Regions from separate parts of the Acinetobacter sp. 1125_18A genome, predicted to be linked through region 1. Evidence: predicted binding sites of a transcription regulator. Region 1 holds the regulator's gene; each other region holds the start of a gene.
What was found. Region 1 encodes PhoB, which activates phosphate uptake and scavenging genes when phosphate is short. Its sites were predicted from a motif close to TGTCATNAANCTGTCATAA; they were not measured.
Positions count from the first base shown of each region.

Region 2: the regulator PhoB is predicted to act here: its motif matches at 2,959-2,977, upstream of FY049_RS16920 (porin).
Region 3: the regulator PhoB is predicted to act here: its motif matches at 2,762-2,780, upstream of FY049_RS04140 (inorganic phosphate transporter).

Region 1 covers NZ_VTDG01000009.1:85,927-93,998, forward strand. The annotation lists gene FY049_RS15815 (hypothetical protein) at 61-825, opposite strand; gene FY049_RS15820 (methionine aminotransferase) at 1,223-2,377, shown strand; gene FY049_RS15825 (MATE family efflux transporter) at 2,505-3,872, shown strand; gene FY049_RS15830 (SDR family NAD(P)-dependent oxidoreductase) at 3,968-4,813, opposite strand; gene FY049_RS15835 (TetR/AcrR family transcriptional regulator) at 5,026-5,700, shown strand; gene phoB (phosphate regulon transcriptional regulator PhoB) at 5,974-6,684, shown strand; gene phoR (phosphate regulon sensor histidine kinase PhoR) at 6,710-8,068, shown strand.
Region 2 covers NZ_VTDG01000011.1:2,022-10,093, forward strand. The annotation lists gene FY049_RS16910 (hypothetical protein) at 1-412, shown strand, start outside; gene FY049_RS16915 (DUF4256 domain-containing protein) at 820-1,383, shown strand; gene FY049_RS16920 (porin) at 1,725-2,831, opposite strand; gene FY049_RS16925 (HIT family protein) at 3,053-3,469, opposite strand; gene FY049_RS16930 (YARHG domain-containing protein) at 3,498-3,764, opposite strand; gene FY049_RS16935 (NAD(P)-dependent oxidoreductase) at 3,846-4,718, opposite strand; gene FY049_RS16940 (alpha/beta fold hydrolase) at 4,728-5,819, opposite strand; gene FY049_RS16945 (O-succinylhomoserine sulfhydrylase) at 5,961-7,148, shown strand; gene FY049_RS16950 (YbaB/EbfC family nucleoid-associated protein) at 7,261-7,590, shown strand; gene recR (recombination mediator RecR) at 7,601-8,072, shown strand, end outside.
Region 3 covers NZ_VTDG01000002.1:254,517-262,588, reverse strand. The annotation lists gene FY049_RS04145 (YadA-like family protein) at 1-2,172, shown strand, start outside; gene FY049_RS04140 (inorganic phosphate transporter) at 2,826-4,448, shown strand; gene FY049_RS04135 (capsule assembly Wzi family protein) at 4,648-6,120, shown strand; gene FY049_RS04130 (N-acetyltransferase family protein) at 6,586-7,032, opposite strand; gene cysD (sulfate adenylyltransferase subunit CysD) at 7,180-8,072, shown strand, end outside.

The DNA.
Region 1 (8,072 bases):
ATATAAAAATGAAAATTTCAATAATTTCGTATAAGCTGTATTATGTTAATTTTAGGAAAATTAATTAATACGATCAACAGTATTATCTATTTTCTTATTATTTAGCTGATTTTTCTCAATGTCTCGACTATCACTAGTGATAGTTTTGTTAATGCTCCCCATTAAGTCATTATTTATATGATCTCTTTTTTTCAGTTTAGCTCTACTGATACGCACAGAAAATATAGCAACAGTCGTAGCTAAAATTGCTGTTAGTGTTGGTATAATAATACCTATTAGAAATCTATCATTAGCTATATATGATAAATTTGGCATCGTTTGGGTAACCGTTGCTAAAAATGTAAATACTGCTACTAATATAGACAATGTTAATGACATTGTGTGGATCAAGTCATTTTTATAATCAAGTCTTATTTTTTTATCCTCAAGAAGCTGTTCTTTTGGTAACTCTTCTTTTATTAAAGGACTTAGTAAAGCACAGAAACTTGCTTTAGACTCTACAGGAATAAAACTAGAATCCATTACTTCTTTTATTAACTCTTCAGCTAATTCTTTATTTGTATAAATATCATTAATATCAACAGAATACTTTCTAGAAGTCGCAGATCTTAATGCTGCTAATACTTCTAAATTTGGTAAATCTTTTTGAGAAATCCCTGATCTAAGGGAATAAATTAATTCTCTATTAACAGATAGTACTTTTTGTATGTACGCTTGTGTCTGCTTACTTTTAAAAAGATAATTTGTTATAAACCAAACAAGAAGACCACTAATAGAACCTCCAACAATACCAATGAACCAATTGTTGTTAATAATTTCTAGCATGAAAATACTTTTAATAAAGATAATTAATTTCAGTACTTTGCCAAAAAAATAAAATAAATACTAGAATAGGTTAAAAATTTTTATTTAACAGAAATCTCTTATGCGTAATTTCCAATATTTGAATTTTCCACTAAATCACTATCCACTTAACATAATGGGCATTATACGAAGTCATATCTACCTTTAACTATTGATAACATACAGGCTTCACAACATTCATACCAACCTTACTCCCCCAATATATTATGTAACAAAACATTACCTCACATCCAAAACCTAACTTCATCTATCTTGAACACCCATTGTCTCCCCTAACCAATAGATTTCTTAATCCTATTCAGCTCATTAAAACGACCTGCTAAACTGCCACCAATGCATTTATAAAATTAGTCTGGTCATGATCGAAATCCACTCCAAACTTCCTGCACAAGGCGTCACCATTTTTAGCATCATGACCGCTATGGCACATCGTCTTAACGCCCTTAACTTGTCACAAGGTTTTCCAGACTTTGATGCACCACCAGCTTTGCTACAAGCACTCAGCCAAGCCACATTAGACGGTTTTAACCAATACGCTGCTGGCGATGGTTTATTAGCGCTAAGAGAACAACTGGCGCAACTGTTTTTAAACCGTGATCAATTACAACTTGATCCTGTCACAGAAATCACCATCACCCCGGGGGCAACGATCGGGATTTTTAGCGTAATACAAGCCATCATTCATCAAGACGATGAAGTGATTATTTTTGATCCAAGCTATGACAGCTATGCACCAAGCGTGCAATTGGTCGGTGGTAAAGCTATTCATATCCTGCTCAATGCACCTGAGTTTTCTGTGGATTGGAATCAAGTCAAATCTGCGATTACAGATAAAACCCGTATGGTCATAGTAAATACCCCGCACAATCCAACTGGGGCGATTTGGTCTAAACAAGACTGGCTAAATTTAATTGAACTGATTCAAGATAAAAATATTATTGTGCTTTCAGACGAAGTCTATGAACATCTAATTTTTGACGGCGAAAAACATTATTCGGCATTATCATTTCCAGAACTTAGAGATCGTAGTTTTGTGGTGGGCTCTTTTGGTAAGACCTTTCATGTGACAGGTTGGAAAACAGGTTATTGCATTGCGACACCAGAGCTTATGAAAGTATTTCGTCAAATTTATCAATTTGCCAACTTCTGTGGGGTAACCCCCGTACAAATGGCGCTTGCCAATTTTATGCAACAACATCCTGAACATATTGACGGGCTATCAAGCTTTTATCAGCAAAAGCGTGACCTATTTATTTCAGGTATTGCGGATTCAAAATTTAGTTTAATTCCCTCTCAAGGCACATTCTTTCAAAATGTTGACTACAGCCAAATTCGCCCAGATTTAAATGATGTAGAGATGTGTAAATTCTTAGCGGAAGAACATAAAATTGTGGCGATTCCAGTTTCTGTTTTTTATAAGCAAGCCCCTAAAAACTTACGTTTAGTGCGTTTTTGTTTTGCTAAAAAGGAGCAAACTTTGATTCAGGCCTGTGAAATTTTAAATCAAATTTAATCCCAACCCATACAGATCATCTCTGTAAAATTAAAGCCTGAGTTACTCAAATACTCAGGCTTTTTACCCAGCGTTTGTTATATTATCAATAAGATAAAGACACTCGAAATAGACAGTAGAATAAAAGATGCCAGCTCGTCCCGATATGCTTCACCAACCCAAATTCTGGAAGGTTTTTTTAATCTTCCTTGGCCCACTGATTCTAACCAATATTCTGCAAAATCTGTCTGGAACAATTAATACCATTTTTGTTGGACAGATGCTCGGTGTAGAAGCGATTGCTGCAATTTCGGTATTTTTCCCGATTCTATTTTTATTGCTGGCTTTTGTGATTGGTCTATCTACAGGTGCAACTGTGCTGGTTGGGCAAGCGTGGGGCGCCAAAGATATCGAAAAAGTGCGTACCATTGTTGGTGCATTGTTATTTATGACCCTGATTGGTGGATCAATCATTGCCTTTTTAGGGGTGTTTTTTGCCAAAGAAATTCTATTACTTTTGGGTATAGATCCCAAAATCATGCATCTTGCACTGCCCTATGTTCAATGGATGTTAATGAGTAGCCCTTTTCTATTCATCTACATCACCTACACCTCTATTTTACGGGGTGTGGGTGACAGTACTACACCCTTGATGGCATCAAGTCTGACGATCATTGTGGGTGTGATTGTAACCCCAGCCTTGATTGGCGGTTATTTTGGTCTACCTAAGCTTGGTATTATTGCTCCAGCGATTGCCAGTGGCTTAGGCTTTATTTCGACCTTAACTTTTCTCTATATCTATTTGAATAAAAAAGATCATGCTTTAAGACCAGATTCAGCGTTAATCCAACATATCCGCTATCACCCACAATTTAGTCGCAGTATTTTGCGCTTGGGTGTGCCGACAGGTATTCAAATGGTGACCAACTCGGTCGCAGGTCTGGTGGTGATTGGACTGGTTAACCAACATGGTGCACATGCAACAGCGGCCTATGGTGCAGTCAACCAAGTGCTCAACTATATCCAATTCCCTGCATTGTCGATTGCCATTGCGGGTTCCATCTTTGCCGCTCAAGCGATTGGTGCTGGGAAATCTGAGCTGTTGGCAAAAGTGACGCGAACGGCGCTGCTGAGTAATATTGTGATTACAGGTTCATTGGTACTCTTGGCCTATATTTGTTCAAAATATTTGATGGCGTTGTTTATTACAGATCCATCAGTGATTGAATTGGGGCAACAATTACTATTTATCGTGTTGTGGTCGATTATATTCTTTGGTGCAAGTGCAATTTTTGCCTCAATCATGCGGGCCAGCGGAACCGTGACTGTTCCTATGATTTTTAATATTTTATCCATCCTGCTCATTGAAGTTCCATGTGCTTATTTATTTAGTCAGTGGTTTGGTTTACAAGGCATTTGGTATGCGCTTGCACTGACCTTTTTCAGTCTATGCCTTATGCAAGGTTTGTATTATCAATTTGTTTGGAAAAAGAAAACCATTGAGATTTTAATTTAAATGAATGGATATTGAGTTCTAATTCAACAGATTATTTCACAATATCTAAAATGAAAAAACCGTCAGCTTGACGGTTTTTTCATTTTATAAATCAATTATTTTGGTTCTAGCTTTTTACTAAACTTGGTCGCAAAACCTGTAATTTTTTGATATCCAGTCGGTAAAATACGCTGAATTAAATCTAAGGTTTTTGCATCATTTCCAATAAGCAAACGACGTTTGTCTTTCAGTACAGCATCCAACATTTGTTGAGCAGCATCTTCTGGTGGCATACGTAATAGTTTATTAAATGCTTTAGCTGATTTCTCAGGGTTCATTCCTAAAGAACGTAAGCTGTCATTCATACGTGCATCATTTGCAATATTGGTACGAATGCCGCCTGGATGAACACATAGCGCTGATACACCACACTTTTCGATATCTAATTCTTGACGTAATGATTCAGTAAAACCACGTACCGCAAATTTAGATGCATTATATGCAGACTGAGTCGGTTGCGCGGTTAAACCAAACAAGCTCGAAATGTTGATGATATGCCCATCACCTGTTTTTTTGATATAAGGCAAAAATTCTTTTGTTCCGTATACAACGCCCCAGAAATTGATATCCATAATCCATTCTAGTTCGTCATAAGATGCACCTTCTACCGTAGAACCTAAAGCCACACCAGCATTGTTAAAAATCATGTTTACAGAACCATGATTTTGCACCGTATCCGCAGCCCAAGCTCGCATTTCTTCAACTTTGGCAACATTCACTTTCTTTGAGGTCACACGAACATTATACGGTTTGACCAGTTCAACGGTTTCAGCTAAACCTTTTTCATTCACATCACTAATGGATAAATGACAACCTGCTTTTGCCAATAAAATAGCAAGTTGTTGTCCCATACCAGAGCCAGCACCAGTAATTGCAGCGACTTTGTTTTTAAAATTTTTCATTGTCTATCCTTTTTTAAACCCGCACAAAGCATTCAGAGTGATGTGCAGCTCACTTGCTCAATATAATTTTGACAATCATTATTGTCAATATTATATTATGATTTAGTCGATGTTTTTTTATACAAAAATTCTAGAATAGGTTTCAATGGCTTTTATTGCTAAAATAAGCGCTTCTTTGTGACAATCAAATATGACACGAGTAATTTTTTACAATGAATGAGCCACTTTCCACTGAAAAGAAAACTATAAATAAAGCAGCCAAAGAGCGTCAATTTAAAGGCATGTCCTTATCTGAGCGGAAACTTGCACGTCGAGAAAAGTTGATCGAAGCAGGGATTGAAGCTTATGGTACGCATGGCTTTTTTTCTGTCACCGTCAAAGATATTTGTAATGAAGCCAAGCTGACTGAACGTTATTTTTATGAGTCCTTCAAAAAAAGTGAAGAACTGTTCCAAGTCATCTTTCTACAACTGATCGAACAATTACAGCAAACCGTGATGCAAGGGGTTATGCAAGCAGCACCTGATCCTAAAAACATGATCCGTGGTGGCTTAACTGCAATCTTTACCATGTTAAAAAATGATCCACGTGTGGCGCGTATTATTTATATCGATGCCATGCTGGTTCAAGAACTGCATAATCATGCCACGATCCATGAAACGATGGGCCGTTTTGACCGATTAATTCACTCCTTTGTCACCCTGATGATGCCGCATATTAAACGCAGTGAACAAGAAATTTCCTTGGTTGCCACAGGTTTAAATGGCTATGTAACTCAAATTGCGGTGCGCTGGGTCATGGGTGGATTTAAACAATCGCTTGAAGAAATTGTCTCAGCATGTGAAATTGTATTTATATCGCTGATTGATTCATTTTCATCTAAATAAGCTTTTTAGCCTGCACAATCCTGTCATAAAATTGTCATAAAACTGTCAAATAGCGTATTTTTATGTTCAGTTTAAATAAATTTCTTTTCTCAAAATGGAACATTTATTTAAAAATGTCATGGATTATTCATCATATCGACGATTATTTGTCACATTTTTTTGCAAAAATTCGTCAACATCTTCTTTTTGCAATGATACTGTCATAATTAATCTTTGTAATAAGCCTGTCATAAATAAAAGACGGTACACCGTTCATACATAGGATATTGCGTTGTGAAAGATGACTATATATTAATCGTCGATGACGAACTTCCGATTCGAGAAATGATTCATACCTCATTGGATATGGCAGGTTTTCAATGCCTGCAAGCTGAAGATGCAAAACAAGCCCATCAAATGATTGTTGACCAACGACCGTCTTTGATTTTACTCGATTGGATGATGCCTGGCGGTGTGAGCGGTGTAGACTTATGTCGTCGCTTAAAACGTGATGAAAACTTGGCAGAAATTCCAGTCATCATGTTGACAGCACGTGGCGAAGAAGATCATAAAGTTCAAGGCCTTGATGCTGGTGCAGACGACTATATGACCAAACCATTCTCTACCCGTGAATTGGTTTCGCGTATCAAAGCTGTCCTTCGTCGTGCCAATGCACTCAGTGGCGAAAAAACCATTGATGCCAATGGATTAATACTTGATCCAGTGAGCCAACGCGTCAGTTTTAGTGATAATATTTTAGAAATGGGTCCAACAGAATACCGCTTATTGGCATTCTTTATGACACATCCTGAACGTGCTTATACACGTGCCCAGTTACTTGATCAAGTCTGGGGTGGTAACGTGTATATTGAAGACCGTACCATAGATGTACACATCCGCCGCTTACGTAAAGTGCTTGAACCTTATGGTGCTGATCGCTACGTACAAACTGTACGTGGAACGGGTTATCGCTTCTCTACCCGTGCAGATGTTGCTTTAGGTTAAGCATTCTCAAGGTAAATAAATTTCTATGTATGAACCCTACCCCGTCCCAGATCTTGCACGAGAACATAAAAAATTCCGTTACAGTAGCTTGTGGGAATTTGCAAAACAAGATTTACGCCTGCTTGGTTTTTTACTCATCATTGGCGGATTTATTGGTTTAGGGATAGGGTATTTTTGGATTTGTATTTCCATCGGTTTTGCTGTTTTTTTTCTGTTTCAATTACGCTCTTTATACTTGGTCAATGAGTGGATTTCGAATCGTCCTTACGACTCTCCACCCAATCTAGAAGGTATCTGGGGTGCGCTGCTTTTTAATGTTTATCGTGCACAACGCCAAGAACGGGTTGTTCAAGCTGAAATGGTCGGATTGATTGATCGGGCGCAATCCTCACTGATAGCTTTAGCAGAAGCTGTTGTTTTAACGGATGAATTACATCAAATTGAATGGTGGAATCCTGCTGCGGAAAGACTGTTAGGCATTCAACCGCTAGATCGTGGTCGTAATATCTTGACCATTATCCGCCAGCCGAGCTTTATTGAATATTTTAATAATATCGACCAATCTCCAGATGGCATTAAAATAAAATCTTCGGTTTATGAAGAGCATTATGTACAGATTAAACTAACACGTTTTGGCAGTGAGAGCCGTTTGCTCGTTGCTTACGATGTCACACGTGTACATAATCTGGAACAAATGCGCAAAGACTTTGTCGACAATATTTCACATGAACTTCGTACCCCGCTGACTGTACTCAGTGGTTATATCGAAACCTTTACCGACCAAGAAGATTTAAATCCGCGCTGGAAACGTGCCTTTGAACAAATGCAATCGCAAACACGGCGTATGAATGCGTTGGTCAATGACTTACTCTTGCTTTCACGTTTGGAAGGCAATAAACAGGTCGCAAAAAATCAAATCATCGATATGCCGAATTTGATGAATCAGCTTTTTGATGATGCACAAGCCTACAATGTCGATTATGGCCATACTTTAAATTTAGATATCGACAGTCATTGTGACTTAATTGGTTCTGATGCAGAGCTTGCCAGTGCGTTTAGTAATTTAATCACCAATGCGATTAAATACACCCCTAAAGGTGGCACTGTTACAATCGGCTGGCATGATGACAGTGAACATGGTTATTTCACTGTTGAAGATACCGGGATCGGGATTGATCCAAAACATATTCCGCGTTTAACCGAACGCTTTTATCGCGTAGACAGCGCACGAAGCCGCCAAACGGGTGGAACAGGTTTAGGGCTTGCCATTGTGAAGCATGTTTTAATGCAACATAATGCGTATTTAGAAATTGATTCTAAAGAAAATCGGGGGTCTATTTTTAGAGTGGTTTTCCCCAAAGAGCGCCTTGATTTTGCAGGTTAATATT
Region 2 (8,072 bases), on a different contig from region 1:
GTCCTTCATTGGATGGAATATTGATGAAAAAACAGGGAAAAGGTTAAATGCTGAATTAAAGTATTTAGCTAAAGAAAAGCAACTGGATTATTCTTCGGTGTCTAAACTGAGGAGTTCAATATGGTTTACCACTGAATATGGAATTCCATTTGAAAATTGGGAAAGCAATAATGCAAAAATTGCACTCAAAGCATATAAATCTGCTTTAAAAGAAATCTCCAAGGCGAAGACGAAGCAAGATGTGAAAGGGGCAATTATTGGACTTGTAGAGATAATTAATACATTGCCCAATATTGAAACTGTTGAAAGAGAAGATACTGGTCTTGCTGTACTACAACTGGTTGAAGCTTCAACATTCGATATAGATCAAGCAATAGTGAATACTTGGTTTGATGAAATACGAAATTTTTAAAATATTCTGTTGTTAAGTAAAAAACGGCAAGTTTTCTTACCATTTTTAAATTTGGATTAGAAACTATATTGCATAGCAAAGCTGATAAGTGTTTTTTTCTGTAGATGCAACTGTCCAATTCGGTTTTTTTAACTACCGATTGAGTAGCAGCGAGTTTCTTATTGATGTTGTAGTCAGCGCTAATTCCGTAACTTACGATCGCCACGACGATTTTTCTGTCGTTGCAAAAATATATTTAGCTTTTAGTTGAATTGGTATAGAAGTAATTGCATAAGCAAAGAAATCTATTGAATTATCCGTGCCACACTGTTTAATCAATCCAATTCCGTATGTCTAAAAAGTGGATTTGGTTGCACTTAGTGGATAATGCTATGCTAGCAGAGGCTTAAAATCAGGCAGTAAAATAAATGCTAAAACAGCAAGAAAAATTGAGTCCATTGCAAGTTGAAAACCTATTAAAAACCTTAGCACAGCGTTTTCATCAGCATACAGAACGACATGCACAAATGAACTGGGATTTTGTCCAGAAACAACTTTTGCTTTGCCCAGAAAAGCTATGGGCTTTACAACAAATGGAAATGAGTGGCGGTGAGCCTGACGTGGTTGTTTTGCCGAACACAGAAGGTGTGTATTTTTTTGATTGCGCAATTGAGTCACCAAAAGGGCGGCGTAGTCTGTGTTATGACCGAGAGGCATTACTCAGTCGCAAAGATCATCCTCCTGAAGATACGGTGATAGACTGGGTAAATAAACATACCTTAGCACTAATGACTGAACAACAGTATTATGCTCTACAGCAAATATTCAATTTTGACTTAAAAACATCCAGCTGGGTCGAAACACCAATGATATTACGTCAGCAAGGTGGAGCGATCTTTTGTGACCAGCGTTATGGGCGTACATTTACCTATCATAATGGTGCTGCCTCATATTATGCGAGTCGTGGGTTTCGAACCTATATCAAACTTTAATTGTTAAAAATTGACAGCGTGAAATCCTAAGATTCTCTCGAGCTTGTTTGTATTTTTTGTGTTTAGATATAACTGCTGTTATATCCTACATATTGATATTTAAGTTAATGATTTTTAATTTTGGTTTGGGGAGCTGTATGTTTATTCAAGGATGACATTCATGTTGCTAAACCAAAGATCTGTCATAGATGATGAAAAGATATGCTCATTATTTTTAAAAGCACTGAATTTATATGATGGTTACTCAGCTAATGAATATGAATTTTATAAAATGAGTTTTTGTATTTTTGAGTCGAAAAAAAACGGCAAGATCACTTGCCGTTTTTTATTAAAGGTTCGGATTAGAAGTTATATTCCATACCTAAGCCAATAACAGTTTTCTTTTTCTCTGGTGTAGATGTAGTTGACCAATCACGTTTTTGTTGACCAACAACACCGTAGAAACGAGCTTGCTTATTGATGTTGTAATCAGCGCCAATCCCGTAAAGGTCTTGTTTACGATCATCACGGCCATCTAGTTCTGTTGTTGCAGAAATATATTCAGCTTTTAGCTTAATCGGTGTAGAAGGAATCGCATATGCAGCAGTGATGCCATAAGCATTTTCTTTCAAGCCTTTGAACGATGTTACTGTAGTACCAGAAGTGGTTGCAACTGTGTCATCAGTTGGTTGAGCTGTTTGCCATAATGCACCAAATACTAAGCCATCAAGACCAGCAGGTTTCAAGTCTACTGAACCTGTAACACGGATTGCGTCAGAGTAGATTGTGTTGCTGCCTAATTCAGAGCTATATGCATTATATTTAGATGCAACACCGAAGTTACCTGCAACAGCAGCAGCAAAACCGTAGTCTTTGTTGTCATAAGTAAGTGATGTAGAGATACCATCTCCGAAACTATCACGGCTACCTTTTTGACCTTTAGCATCATTTTTTAAAGCAGATGATTCTTCACCTTGCTGGAACATGATGTTGAAAGCTAAACCAGCCAATAATTTTTTATCAGTTTCAAAACCGATCACGTTTTTTAAACGATCTTCACCAACTAAAATCGCAGTCATATCGAGTTCGTTGTGATCGTTGAAGATATCTTGGTTGTTACCAGCAGCATTTTTGAAATATGAATCAAACTGACCAACTTTTAACGTTGCGATACCGTCTGATTTAATCCCCACGAAACGGTTACGGTTAGTGAAAGCATCGCCATCACCATCAGCACTGATTTGCCATTCTGCCAAGTAAACAGCAGACAATTTATCTGTTAATTTCTCTTCGCCTTTAACACCAATACGAGAAGCGTTAGAGTTTACTTTAGTTACGCTTTCGTCTTTAAAGCCATTCTTATCAATTTGATCTAAAGTTACGTTGAATTTACCATACAATGTTGGCGCTGCTTGAGCTGCGCTTATGCTAAGGGTGGCGATTGCTGCAGCGAGTAGCACTTTTTTCATTGAGATTTCTCCAAAACATGTTCAATGGGTTTGCAGTTACTTTTTTTATTCAGTAAGTGTGGGTTTGTGCACTACTTACTAACTTGCATGCAGTATCTGTAAACTTTGTTACATATCAGTGAAGAAAAAATGACAATTTAATGACGCGAATTTAACATTTGTGTAATTTGAATAAAAAAATGAGGCTTGATTAGCCCCATTGATTCTAAAAAGGTTTTTAATTAAGCCAGTGCAGTCTTAATTTTTTCAGCAAACCCTTTAATTTTTTCCTGATCGCCCATTTGAATAGCATGACGACCTAATTCATGCACCGAGCTCGGAATCAAATGAAAGTGTACATGAGGTACAGTTTGTCCAGCAGCAGCTCCAGAAAGTTGCATTAATACAATACCTTGAGCATCTAAAGCTGTTTCAATTGCTTGCGCTATTTTTTGCACAATCTTGATTGTATAAGCAGCAATTTCAGGATCTAAGTCGAGCAATGTCACTGCTGGAGTCTTCGGAATAATCAGGGTATGCCCATCGGCTTGCGGCATGATATCCATAAATGCAAGCACATGATCATCTTCATAAACTTTAATTGCAGGAAGTTCACCACGTAAAATTCGTGCAAATATATTCTGATCATCATAAGCCATGTTTATTTCCTTGAAGGTGTGAATGTGATTATTTACAGTTCAATTCTTTCTGACGTTCCTTGATAGAGTCAAGTTTTTGCTGCTCTTTTTCAGAAAATTTAGGCTTACTTGTATAACAATTGTCATTATTATATTTTGCTTTTGCTTCAGGATCTTTAAAACAGAACCCTTTTGATGCATAAATGACATTGTAATCATCTTGCAATTTTTTACATTCTTGGGTGTTATCAGCAAAAGCGTGACTAGCGACTAAAATAGATAAACTAGAAAGTGTAGCAATTACATATTTATTCATGATACGACCTCGAAATTGACATATTTACATGTCACTTAATGTGATTATAAGGTTTAGTTGTGATTATTCAATGACGAAAAATTAATCTAATGTAATTTTGCTCCATGATTCATACATTTTTACCGCGGTAGAAAAATCGCTATCAGGCTCTGAAAGACTATTGGCTGCGGTAATTAAGCTTTGTGTTAAACCAAGAATAGGTGCTGATAATCTTGCATCACGAACTAAATCAATGGCAATACCTGTATCTTTTGCCAATAAGGGTAAAGCAAAGGTCAGTGGAAAGCTACGATTGAGGATACGTTGCGGTAGTGCAGTTTCAGTCACACCACTTTTACCACTGGATGCATTGATACAATCAAGCGCTTCATTTAAATCTACCCCATGTGCTTTCAGCGTAGTAAATCCTTCAGCAGCAGCACATAAATGAACCGCCATCATCATATTATTTATAGCTTTTACTGCAAAGCCTGCACCTGAATCACCAACACGTTTAATTAATTTACCCATCGCCTGCATTGCAGGTAGGGCAATTTGAAACGCTTCTATGGAACCGCCGACCATAAAGGTCAGTGTTGCATTTTCAGCGCCAATGGTTTGACCACTTACAGGTGCATCCAAGAAGTGAATATTATTTTTGAGAAGATACTCAGATTGTTTACGCGCAGCATCAGGTACACCACTGGTACAGTCGACCCAAATCGCGCCATTTTTGATCTTTAAATCTTGGATTAAATCATCGATATCTTGGCTGGTCGGTAAACATGAAAAAATAATATCAGCTTGCACCGCTTGATCGAGTTCGACAGCTTGAGTAGCAAACTCAGTTGCATGTTGCTTGGCCTTTGCAAAATTTCGATTCCACACATATACGGTATCAAAATGTTTGGGTAAATGTGCTGCCATACGATAGCCCATTGCGCCTAAACCAATAAATGCAACTGTAGTCTTCATATCTATCTCTTAAATTTTTGTCGATCTTTGTTCTAACCATCTGGACAGTGTAGGCCAAAATTCATCTGCACTTTTTTGACTAGACATTAGCCCTAAATGTCCCCCAGGAATAAGAGTAAACGTGACATCACTACTCTTTGTCAATTCGCTTAAAGGCTTAACTGCGTCTGCGGTGACCATTTGATCATTTTTTCCAGCCCCAATCATCAATGAACAGTCGATATTGCGAAGTTCAATTTTATGGTTACTGAGCTGAATTGCCCCATTTTTCAGTGGATTTTGTAGCCAAACATTAAATAACATGTCTTGATTGACACCACCGGGGTAATCCACCATGTGATTTAAAAAATTTCCAAGGGTGGCGTGTTCATGCAAGAGCTCTTTGTCGTCTAGATTTAACAACAATTGTTTATGACCCTCATACCAACCCTTAGGATCTAAAATCTTAAAACCAATGGCATTGAGTAAGCCCGGGGTATGTATCAGTTTTTTCGGTAAACCACCTTTATATAACGTATCTTTCAGTTTTTGATTCTTTATAATCAAATTATTTATTTTTTGATAAAGTTTACCGATGCCACCCGATGCATAACTGTCAATTGGGCTGGCCAGTATAATTAAGTTTTTAACATAATTGGGTTGACGTAATGCCGTGTAAAGTAATACAAAAATGCCGGCCATGCTCCAGCCATGCAATGAAATTTGCTCACTTTGAGCATGTTCTCGGATTTTATTAATGCATAGCGGCATAGCTTCATCAATAAAATATAAAAAGTTTAAATTGCGATCCTGATAACTGAGTTTTCCCCAGTCCAATAAATACACATCATAGCCTTGTTCGGTAAAATATTTAATAAGTGAACGATAAGGGTAGAGATCGTAAATTGCCATATTGATCGACAATGGCGCAGTAAAAACCAAAGGTTCCTTAAATTTTTTTTCAGCAGCTGCGTAGTAACGCACTTTGGTTTGATGATGCTCTGCAATAATTTCATAAGGGGTACTTTGAGATAAAACCAATGACTTACCATTGAAGATACGTGTGGTTAGATTCTTCAATTTGGATTTGCGCTGTTGGAACTTAGCTGATACTTGTGTCATAAGCGGTGTTTGTCTCATTTTTATGCAGATTTAAGCGAAGTGTATGTGATAATTTACGATTTTACCTTGACCTTAAATACATAGGGCGCTCAAAATGTTGGCAATATTTTACAAAGGCAGTTTTTGGACTGAGTAGTTGAAATGAGCCAGCACGACGACATTGAATACCAACTTGATACTTTAGCGATTCGTACAGGTCATACACGCAGTTTTGAAGGTGAACATAGTGAGCCAATTTTCCTCACTTCGTCATTTGTGTATGAAAATGCAGCGGAAGCAGCAGCAAAATTCTCTGGTGCTGAGCCAGGTAATATTTATTCACGTTTTACCAATCCAACTGTAGCAATGTTTGAAACGCGTTTAGCTGCACTAGAAGGTGGTGAACGGGCTGTGGCAACAAGTTCAGGTATGGCTGCAATCATGGCCGTTGCAATGTCGTTCTTAAAAGCAGGCGATCATGTGATTTGTTCACGTGCTGTTTTTGGTTCTACAGTTTCATTATTTGAAAAATATGTTGCTAAATTTAATGTCGCAGTGACTTTTGTTGATTTAACTGATTTAACCGCTTGGCAAGACGCGGTACGTCCTGAAACTCGATTACTGTTTGTTGAGTCACCTTCAAATCCATTGGCTGAAGTCGCAGATATTCAAGCATTATCAGATTTAGCACATGCAAATGATGCTTTATTGGCGATTGATAACAGTTTTTGCACACCAATTTTGCAGCGTCCATTACAATTTGGTGCAGATTTAGTGATTTACTCTGCCACCAAATATCTAGATGGACAAGGTCGTGCACTGGGTGGTGCTGTGGTCGGTAATCACAAATTACTTGAAGAAGTATTTGGTTATGTTCGTACCACTGGCCCATCTATGAGTCCATTCAATGCATGGGTCTTTTTGAAAGGTTTAGAAACCTTAAGACTGCGTATGAAAGCGCATTCTGAAAGTGCACAAAAAATTGCCGAGTGGTTGGTTGCTCATCCAAAAGTGGAAAAGGTTTATTTTGCTGGCTTAGCAGATCATGTTGGGCATGAGTTAGCAGCCAAACAACAAACTGGTTTTGGTGGAATCGTTTCTTTTGAAGTGAAAGGTGAACGAGAAGGTGCTTGGAAAGTTATTGACCATACACAATTTATCTCGATTACAGGTAATTTAGGTGATGCTAAGTCAACAATTACCCATCCAGCAACAACGACTCATGGTAAGCTTTCTCCTGAAGCAAAAGCAGCAGCGGGTATTCGTGAAGGTTTAATCCGTTTGTCTGTTGGCTTAGAAGATGTCGATGATATTATCCGTGACCTTTCTCATGGATTAGATTTAATTTAAGATAAGCAAAATTTGTAAAAGAGTTTCTTTCATTTTCTTCTAGGCTTTTAAAAAACTAGCCATGAAAGTGCAAGACAGAGATTTAATTTAGGACTTTTGTTCGGAGTATTTTATGAACATTAATATGCTTATGCAGCAAGCGCAACGTATGCAGAAAGATATGGAAAGCAACGTTAAAAAGGCAAAAGAACAACTTGCCCAGACTGAAGTGAATGCTGAAGCTGGTGGCGGTTTGGTAAAAGTAACAATGACTTGCCGTAATGTTGTTAAGCGTATTGAAATCAGTCCAGATTTGTTGCAAGACGATCCAGATATGATTGAAGACTTGATTGCAGCAGCAATGAATGACGCGGCTCGCCAAGCTGAAGTCATTACAGAAGCGAAGATGAAAGAAGCCAATTCAGGTATGGGTTTACCACCAGGTCTTTCAGGTTTGTTCTAAGGAATCATAGGTGTTTAGCGACCGTTTTGATCAACTCGTACAAGCTTTACGAATCTTACCCAGTGTTGGGCCGAAATCGGCTCAACGTATGGCACTCCATCTGATCATGAAAAATAAAGAAGGTGCTATTGGTTTGGCGCATGCGCTAAACGAAGCAACTTCCTATATTCATGAGTGTAGTGTTTGTCATTCTTTAACTGAAAATGAAGTCTGTGATATTTGTTGCTCAAATGATCGGGATGATCAGCTGCTTTGTGTGGTTGAGTCTCCTGCAGATGTAATGGCAATAGAACAGTCTGGTAGCTTTAGAGGCAAATATCATGTATTGGGTGGACATTTGTCGCCTTTAGATGGTATTGGTCCTGAAGAAATAGGTATTCCATATTTAGTGCAGCGTTTAACCGATGGTAAAATTACTGAAGTAATTTTAGCCACCAATGCAACTGTAGAAGGACAAGCGACTGCGCATTATCTTGTAGAAG
Region 3 (8,072 bases), on a different contig from region 1:
GGTAGTGTGGGTAATACACGTCAAATCACAAATGTAGCCGCTGGTACGATAGATAGTGATGCTGTAAATGTAGCACAACTTAAAGCAGTTCAGGCTGCGACAACTACACATTATTTCAGTGTTAATGATGAGGGTATTCAAGGTAACAATTATAACAATGATGGGGCGACTGGTAAAAATGCTTTAGCTGCAGGCCGCGCTTTAGCAGGTGGTGAATCCTCAGTTGCTATTGGAGATGGTACATCTGCGAAAGCCGATTTTTCTACCGCAGTGGGCTTTTTGAATACTGTAACTGGTAAAAACTCTATAGCGATTGGTGCAAGTAATAACGTTGCTCAAGAGAATACTCAAGTCCTCGGTAATAATGTCACAACGACTCAAGCCAACAGTGTGGTCTTAGGTAACGCATCCACAGATCGTGCAGCAACTGCTGTAGATAAAGTCAGCATTAATGGCGAGGACTATAACTTTGCTGGTGTAGGATCAACAGCCAATGGCGTTGTCAGTGTCGGTAAAGTCGGTGGTGAACGTCAAATCATCAATGTAGCTGCAGGTGAAATTAGTGCAAGCAGTACAGATGCCATTAACGGTTCACAATTACATGCGACAAACCAAGCGGTTGAAAAGCTATATGCAGGTGCCGGGGATACGACCCACTATGTAAGTGTCAATGATAAGGGTATAAAACAAGGTAATTATAACAATGATGGTGCAAGTGGTGCGCTTGCTGTAGCCGTAGGTGTTAGTGCAAGTGCAAAAGGAGATGGTGCTACTGCGCTTGGCCTTAATTCATCAGCCAAGAGTAAAGATGCAGTTGCGATTGGAACGGATACGCGTGCCGAGCTGGAAGGTAGTGTTGCTCTTGGTAAAGGCTCAGTTGCAAATACTGAGGCGGGTATCGCTGGCTTTGATCCATTGACAGGGTTTGGTTCTACCAATACTGGTAGTACATGGCGAAGTAGTGCAGCGGCATTTTCCGTGGGAGATGTTTCAAGGGGTATCACTCGTCAAATTACTGGTGTAGCAGCGGGTACAGCAGATACAGATGCGGTCAATGTTGCACAATTAAAGGCTGCAATATCTAAAACCAATGAAGCTAAAGGTTCTACAGAAACTGTAAGTGCAGGTAAAAATACTGAAGTAACAAAAACCACTCAGGCTGATGGCTCAACTGATTATCAAGTTGCAACCAAAGATGATGTAAGTTTTGATTCGGTAACAGTGGGCAATATTAAAGCTGATTCACAAAGCAATACCATCAGTGGTTTGGCTGATGGTAAGGTGAGTGCTGATTCTGATCAAGCCATTAATGGTAGTCAATTGCATGACACCGCTGAAAGTGTTGCAAATGCATTGGGTGGAAATGCAAAAGTTAATCCAGATGGAACGATCAAAACCAGTAATATTGGAAATACAGGTAAAGACAATGTGCATGATGCAATTGCTTCAATACATGGACAGGTTGCTGGTGCCAAAACCAGCGTGTCTGCAGGTAAGAACACTGTTGTAAACAGTAGTACCAATGCGGATGGTTCAAATAACTATCAAGTGGCTTTGGCAGAGGATATTCAGTTAAATTCTGTTACTGCGAATCAAGTCACAGCAAAGCAAGTTACAGCGAATAAGGTAAATGTGGGTAAAGTCACGATTGATGGGACAACAAATAAAGTTAGCGGTTTAGCAAATGGTGAAATTACCTCAAGCTCTACTGATGCCATTAACGGTTCACAATTACACCAAACCAATAGCAGTGTGGCGCAACATCTAGGTGGCGGTTCCACACTGAACAAAGATGGTTCGATTGGTGCACCTACCTACAATGTCGCAGGCGGAACCTTCCATAATGTAGGGGATGCCTTGGGCGCTATAGATACTCGGGTAAGTAATCTGGAACAAGCTTTCTATGACACCAATAAAAACATGGATGACTTGCGTAACGATACTTTTGCAGGTATCGCAGGTGCGATGGCGGTAGGTAACTTACCACAACCTACTGAAGCGGGTATGAGTATGGTTAGTGCAGGTGTCTCGGGTTACCGAGGGGAAACTGCAGTGGCGATCGGGGTGAGTGCGATTACAGACAGTAATAAGATCGTTTGGAAAATGGGTGCTTCTGCTGACAGCCGTAGCAATATTGGTGGTGCAGTGTCTATGGGCTATCAGTGGAAATAGTTTTAATTAAACATAAGTATTAACTTTATATTCAAGATCGACTTTCAGGATGATCTTCAACAAAAAACTCAGTGTTTGCAGAATGCTGAGTTTTTTATGCACATTAGAAATTGAAAAGTAAACGATTGCTTGATCTGTTAGAGCAAGCTGTTAAAAAGTGTGTAAAACATTGCTTGGATGATCTCTTTATTTTTTGCACATTATTTGTCTAACATATGCAATTCAAGATGATTTGTTGATGAGGCAGAGTACTTTAGTGAAAGGAAAATTGTTGGCCTTAAACTTGCATAGATTCGGTAAACGGAATTTATTGGAACATATATAAAAATAAACTTAAAAGCATGTTTGTTTTTTCATCAATTTGTCATAAATTTCATGAAAAATAGGCATACCAAATGATAAATAGTTCAAATTGGTCTGAAATATTACAAATATTATTTCAGCCTGAAATATAATATTTTGCTCAAGTTGTATTGATTTTATTGGTGTAAGATACTAATTATAAATAATAAAAATATTAATTTTGTCGCTTGTGTAGCGAAACACTGAGGTGAAATAATTATAAATTTCACTTCATATGACCTCTATTTGTCATATAATTGTCACAATTTAATTGAACAATAAGCGCATTCTAATATTCGCTAACTTTCTGCATGAATTCGAATTTACCTCCCGTCTCAGATTCTGCACAATCGTCTCAAGCTGCTAAATCGACGAATGTCCATGTACCTACACCGAAATTTTTTATGCCGGTGTTTCTGACGATCATTATTGCTACCTTGATTTATATTGGGGTGCAAGTTAGTGCAGATTTAGCACATGTTCCACCGTTAAGTCTTTATTCAGTGATCCTTTTAGCGACAGCGTTATTTATCGCTTTGGGTTTTGAGTTTGTAAATGGTTTTCATGATACAGCCAATGCTGTAGCAACCGTGATCTATACCAATGCATTGCCTGCACCTGTAGCTGTCATGTGGGCAGGCTTTTGTAACTTCCTTGGGGTAATGGTTGCCAGTGGTGCAGTTGCGTATGGAATTATTGCATTACTTCCTGTTGAACTGATCATGAATGTAGGCAGTGGCGCTGGTTTTGCTATGGTTTTTGCCATGCTGATTGCGGCGATTCTATGGAATTTAGGCACGTGGTTCTTAGGGATTCCAGCATCGAGCTCTCACACCTTGATTGGCTCAATTTTGGGTGTAGGCATCATGAACTACATTTTGAACGCTTCAACGGGTGCAAGTGGTGTAGACATGGATCAAGTGCTTAAAGTGGGTAAAGCATTACTGTTTTCTCCTTTGATTGGTTTTGCATTTGCAGCAATTGTATTTTTGATTGTTAAAAAAATATTTAAAAAACAACTTGAGTTGTTCCAACCCCCTGAAGGCAATAAACCACCACCACCTTTGATTCGTGCGATTCTGATTTTCACCTGTACAGGTGTAAGCTTTGCGCATGGTTCAAATGACGGTCAAAAAGGTATGGGCTTAATCATGCTGATTTTGATTGGTATTGTGCCTTTGGCTTATTCGTTGAATAGAGGATTAGACCAACAGCATTTACAGTCATTCTCACAATTGTCTGGTCAAACTGCGACGGCAATTTATGCACAGCATGCCGATATTCCAGATGAACAAGCGCGTGTAACCATTACTAAATTTATCCAAACCAAAGAAATGAATCCAGAAGTTGTTCCTGCATTGGCCAGTTTGACTGATCATTTGGGCGAGCGTGTTGGAAAATTTGGTGATCTAAAAGATATTCCAGAAGCAGAAGTATCTTCATTGCGTAATGATATGTACTTAAGCACCACTGCTTTTAAACGCTTGGATAAAGCGGATCAACTTCCAAAAATGGATGAAGCTCAGGGCAAAATAGTAAAAGAGTATCGCAAAAACTTAGACTCTTTCCTTCAATATATTCCAAACTGGGTAAAAGTTGCTGTGGCATTGGCACTGGGTTTAGGAACAATGGTGGGATGGAAACGTATTGTTGTAACAGTAGGTGAGCGTATTGGTAAACATCATATGACCTATGGTCAAGGGATGTCAGCTGAACTTGTGGCGATGACTACAATTGCTGCCGCAGATGGTTTTGGTTTACCAGTTTCAACCACACATGTACTCAACAGTGCAGTAGCGGGAACCATGGTTGCCAATAAAACTGGATTGAATTTTGCAACAGTCAAAACCATTCTTTCTGCATGGATTTTTACCTTACCTGCAACGATTTGTTTATCAGGCGGTTTGTTCTGGTTATTTTTAAAAGTATTTTAATTTAAAAGCTAGAGATGGCGATTGTTTTAAAAGTTGAATGATCGCTGTTGCTTGAATTTAAAAGAAAATGAGTGCACTTCGGTGCACTTTTTCATTTGCAGAATGAAATTTTAAAATATGAATAACACAATTTCACCATTGAAAAAAACTTATAAAAAAATTAAGGTGTGGCAGTAAATCAAACTTGAGAAAAATGAGCATGTATTTAAGAAAATCACTTTGTGCTGCTGTATTACTTGGAATGTCTTTACCTGTATTTGCACAGGGAATTGTATTAAATAATGAAGATCTTCGGACAGATTTAAACTGGTTAAATCAGCAAGGTGTGATTCAAATCAGTACATCGACTTGGCCAATGAGTGGGGATGAAATTCAACGTGCCTTATCTCAAGCAAAAGTTTTAAACAATACACAACAAAAAGTTATTGATTCAATTCAAAATGCACTAAAAGCAGATAATCAAACCGCAAAATTAGGTTTATTTGCAGAAACTGATCAAAAAAATATTCCTCAAGCTTTTGGGGATAGTGCAAAAGCACAATATGTGGGTTCCTTAGAATTCAATGCGGGTGGCGAAAATTGGGATGCAAAGCTTCGTGTCAATGGTGAAAAAGATCCGCAAATTGACAATGGTCAAGATGTCAATGTAGAGGGCTCGTACATCGCAGGGAAGTTATGGAATCAGTGGGTTATTGCGGGTCAAATCCCAACATATTGGGGGCCGGGACATGATGGTAGTTTGATTCGTGGTGATGCCAGCCGTCCTGTTTATGGTTTTACGGCGCAACGTGCTGAACAAAAAGCTTTTGAATCTAAATGGTTGTCTTGGATTGGCCCTTGGCAATATCAAGCATTTGCTGGGCAGTTAAATGATTATACGGCTGTGCCTGATACACGTTTAATGGGATTGCGCTTAACTGCACAACCATTGCCATATTTAGAAATCGGGGCATCACGGGCTTTCCAAATTGATGGAGAAGGTCAACCAGGAAGTGCAAAAGCTTACTGGAATGCTTTTATTGGAAAAGACAATGAGTGTGCGGATAGCACTTGTACGGGGGTGGGCAATCCATCCAACCAGCTTGCTGGATTTGATGCGCGTTTAAATCTTCAATCTTTGTTGAATGTTCCTATGAGTTTCTATGGGCAATATATTGGGGAAGATGAAGCGGGTTTACTACCCTCTAAAAAAATGTATTTAGCTGGTGCTGACTATTCCTCAAGTTTTAAAAATTTGCCGTACCAGCTTTATGTTGAATGGGCGAATACAGAAACAAATGGTGATCCATTAGGTGTTTCTTATAGTCATCATGTTTATAAAGATGGTTATTACCAACAAGGTTTCCCATTGGGGCATGCAATGGGTGGTGATGGTGAAATGATTTCTGTGGGTGGTGATATTCGTTTTGATGTGATGAATCGTTTATCTGGTCGTGCACTGTATGCCAAAGTCAACCAATCTGCTGCTCTCTTTGGTGATAAGCAAATCAACTTAGCCTTCCCAGAAAAAGACAAAATTAAAGCATTAGATTTAACTTGGACACATTATATTAAACCGACCATACCATTAAAAATTAATGGTTGGGTCAGTGATTCTGATCTACATGGCAATGATGCAGGTGCTTCTGTAGGGATTGAAATTCCTTTAGATAAAGCATTGTTCGGTCATTAAGTCCATAGTTTTCGGCTGTATATATTCAAGTTTCGGCATATACAGTTTGATAAGCTGGGACTAAGCTAAAATCGCTTTTTTAAATTTTAGAAGCGATTTTTAGTTTTAAGTTGTTGATTGAATTATTTGATATGCAGATCTTCAGTTTTTTTAAAGGCTGACTTGAAAAATGGGTGAGCTTTTTTATGTTTAGACTTGAATTTTCTCAAGTGTAAGCGTTTAACGGTCATTATTAAATGAATTACATCTATTAGGGTCTGTTGACATTTCATAAATGGCTTGCGTTGTAGGCTAAAATTGAGCAGGCAAGGCGAAGCTAAGTTTTTTACTGTTTTTTTATTGCGTGTTACCTTGCGAAACGATGTTTCTCATCATTTAGAATGACTAAATTTCATATTTCGTGCCTTGTATCATCTAAAAATCACTCGTAGTCGCAAACGTAGACGAATTGTCAACAGACCCTAGTTATGCTAATGCTTTTTTATATTGGATAAATCCTGTTTTACTCGCAATACGATCATATAGATGTTGGGCAGTAATATTGGATTCTTGAGTGAGCCAATAAACACGGTTAAACTTTGTTGCGCAGACCTGATAACAATGCTCAATTAATTGTCGTGCTAAACCTTGATTCCTAAAAGCTTCATCCACAAATAAATCTTGTAGATAACAATAGAGTAAATCTGTCCACATGCTCATATGTGCAATCAAATGTACAAAGCCAACCACTTGACCATTTACTTTGATGGTAAAACCAAACATATCAGCTTGTTCAGGATTTGTGATTCGCTTCCAAGATAATCTTATTTGTTCATCACTGAGTTGTGATTTATAAAATGTTAAATAGCCGCGCCAAAGTGGAAGCCATTGCTCAAAATCAATCTGTTCTAGTGCAATAATTTGTGTGGTCATGCCGATCTCTTGTTGTTGCTTATGATGTTTTTATATATGAATATAAAAAAACAAGCAAAAGGGTTGAGGTGTAAATCACTATAATGAATATAAATTTTAATATGTGTAATAAGTACACGTTTTTGTGAGCTGGTGCTGTCAATGCCTATATCTGAGGAAAGACTTACTCATCTAAAACAGCTTGAAGCTGAGAGTATTCATATCATCCGTGAAGTTGCTGCTGAGTTTGAAAATCCAGTGATGCTTTACTCAATCGGGAAAGACTCAGCTGTCATGCTGCATCTTGCTTTAAAAGCATTTTATCCTGCTAAACTTCCTTTCCCACTGTTGCATGTCGACACAGGCTGGAAGTTTAAGGACATGATTAAATTCCGTGACAACATGGCAAAAGAACACGGTTTTGATCTGATCGTGCATCAAAACAAAGAAGGTAAAGATGCTGGTGTAAACCCATTTGATTATGGTAGCTCAAAATATACCGATATTATGAAAACCCAAGGCTTAAAACAGGCATTGGATAAGTATCAGTTTGATGCTGCATTTGGTGGCGCACGCCGTGATGAAGAAAAGTCACGTGCAAAAGAACGTGTTTATTCTTTCCGTGATGCTAAACATCGTTGGGATCCTAAAAACCAACGTCCAGAGCTTTGGAATCTTTATAACGGTAAAGTCAATAAAGGCGAGAGTATCCGTGTATTTCCATTGTCAAACTGGACTGAGTTAGACATTTGGCAATATATCTACCAAGAAAGTATTCCTTTGGTACCTTTGTATTTAGCAGCTGAACGTCCAGTTGTTGAGCGTAGTGGTACGTTGATCATGGTGGATGATGAACGTATGCGTTTAAAAGAAGGTGAAGTTCCACAAATGAAATCGGTACGTTTCCGTACTTTGGGCTGTTACCCGTTGACAGGTGCGGTTGAATCAACGGCAACAACACTGCCTGAAATTATCCAAGAAATGCTTTTAGCCACAAGCTCTGAACGTCAAGGTCGTATGATTGACCATGATGAAGCAGGTTCGATGGAAAAGAAAAAGCA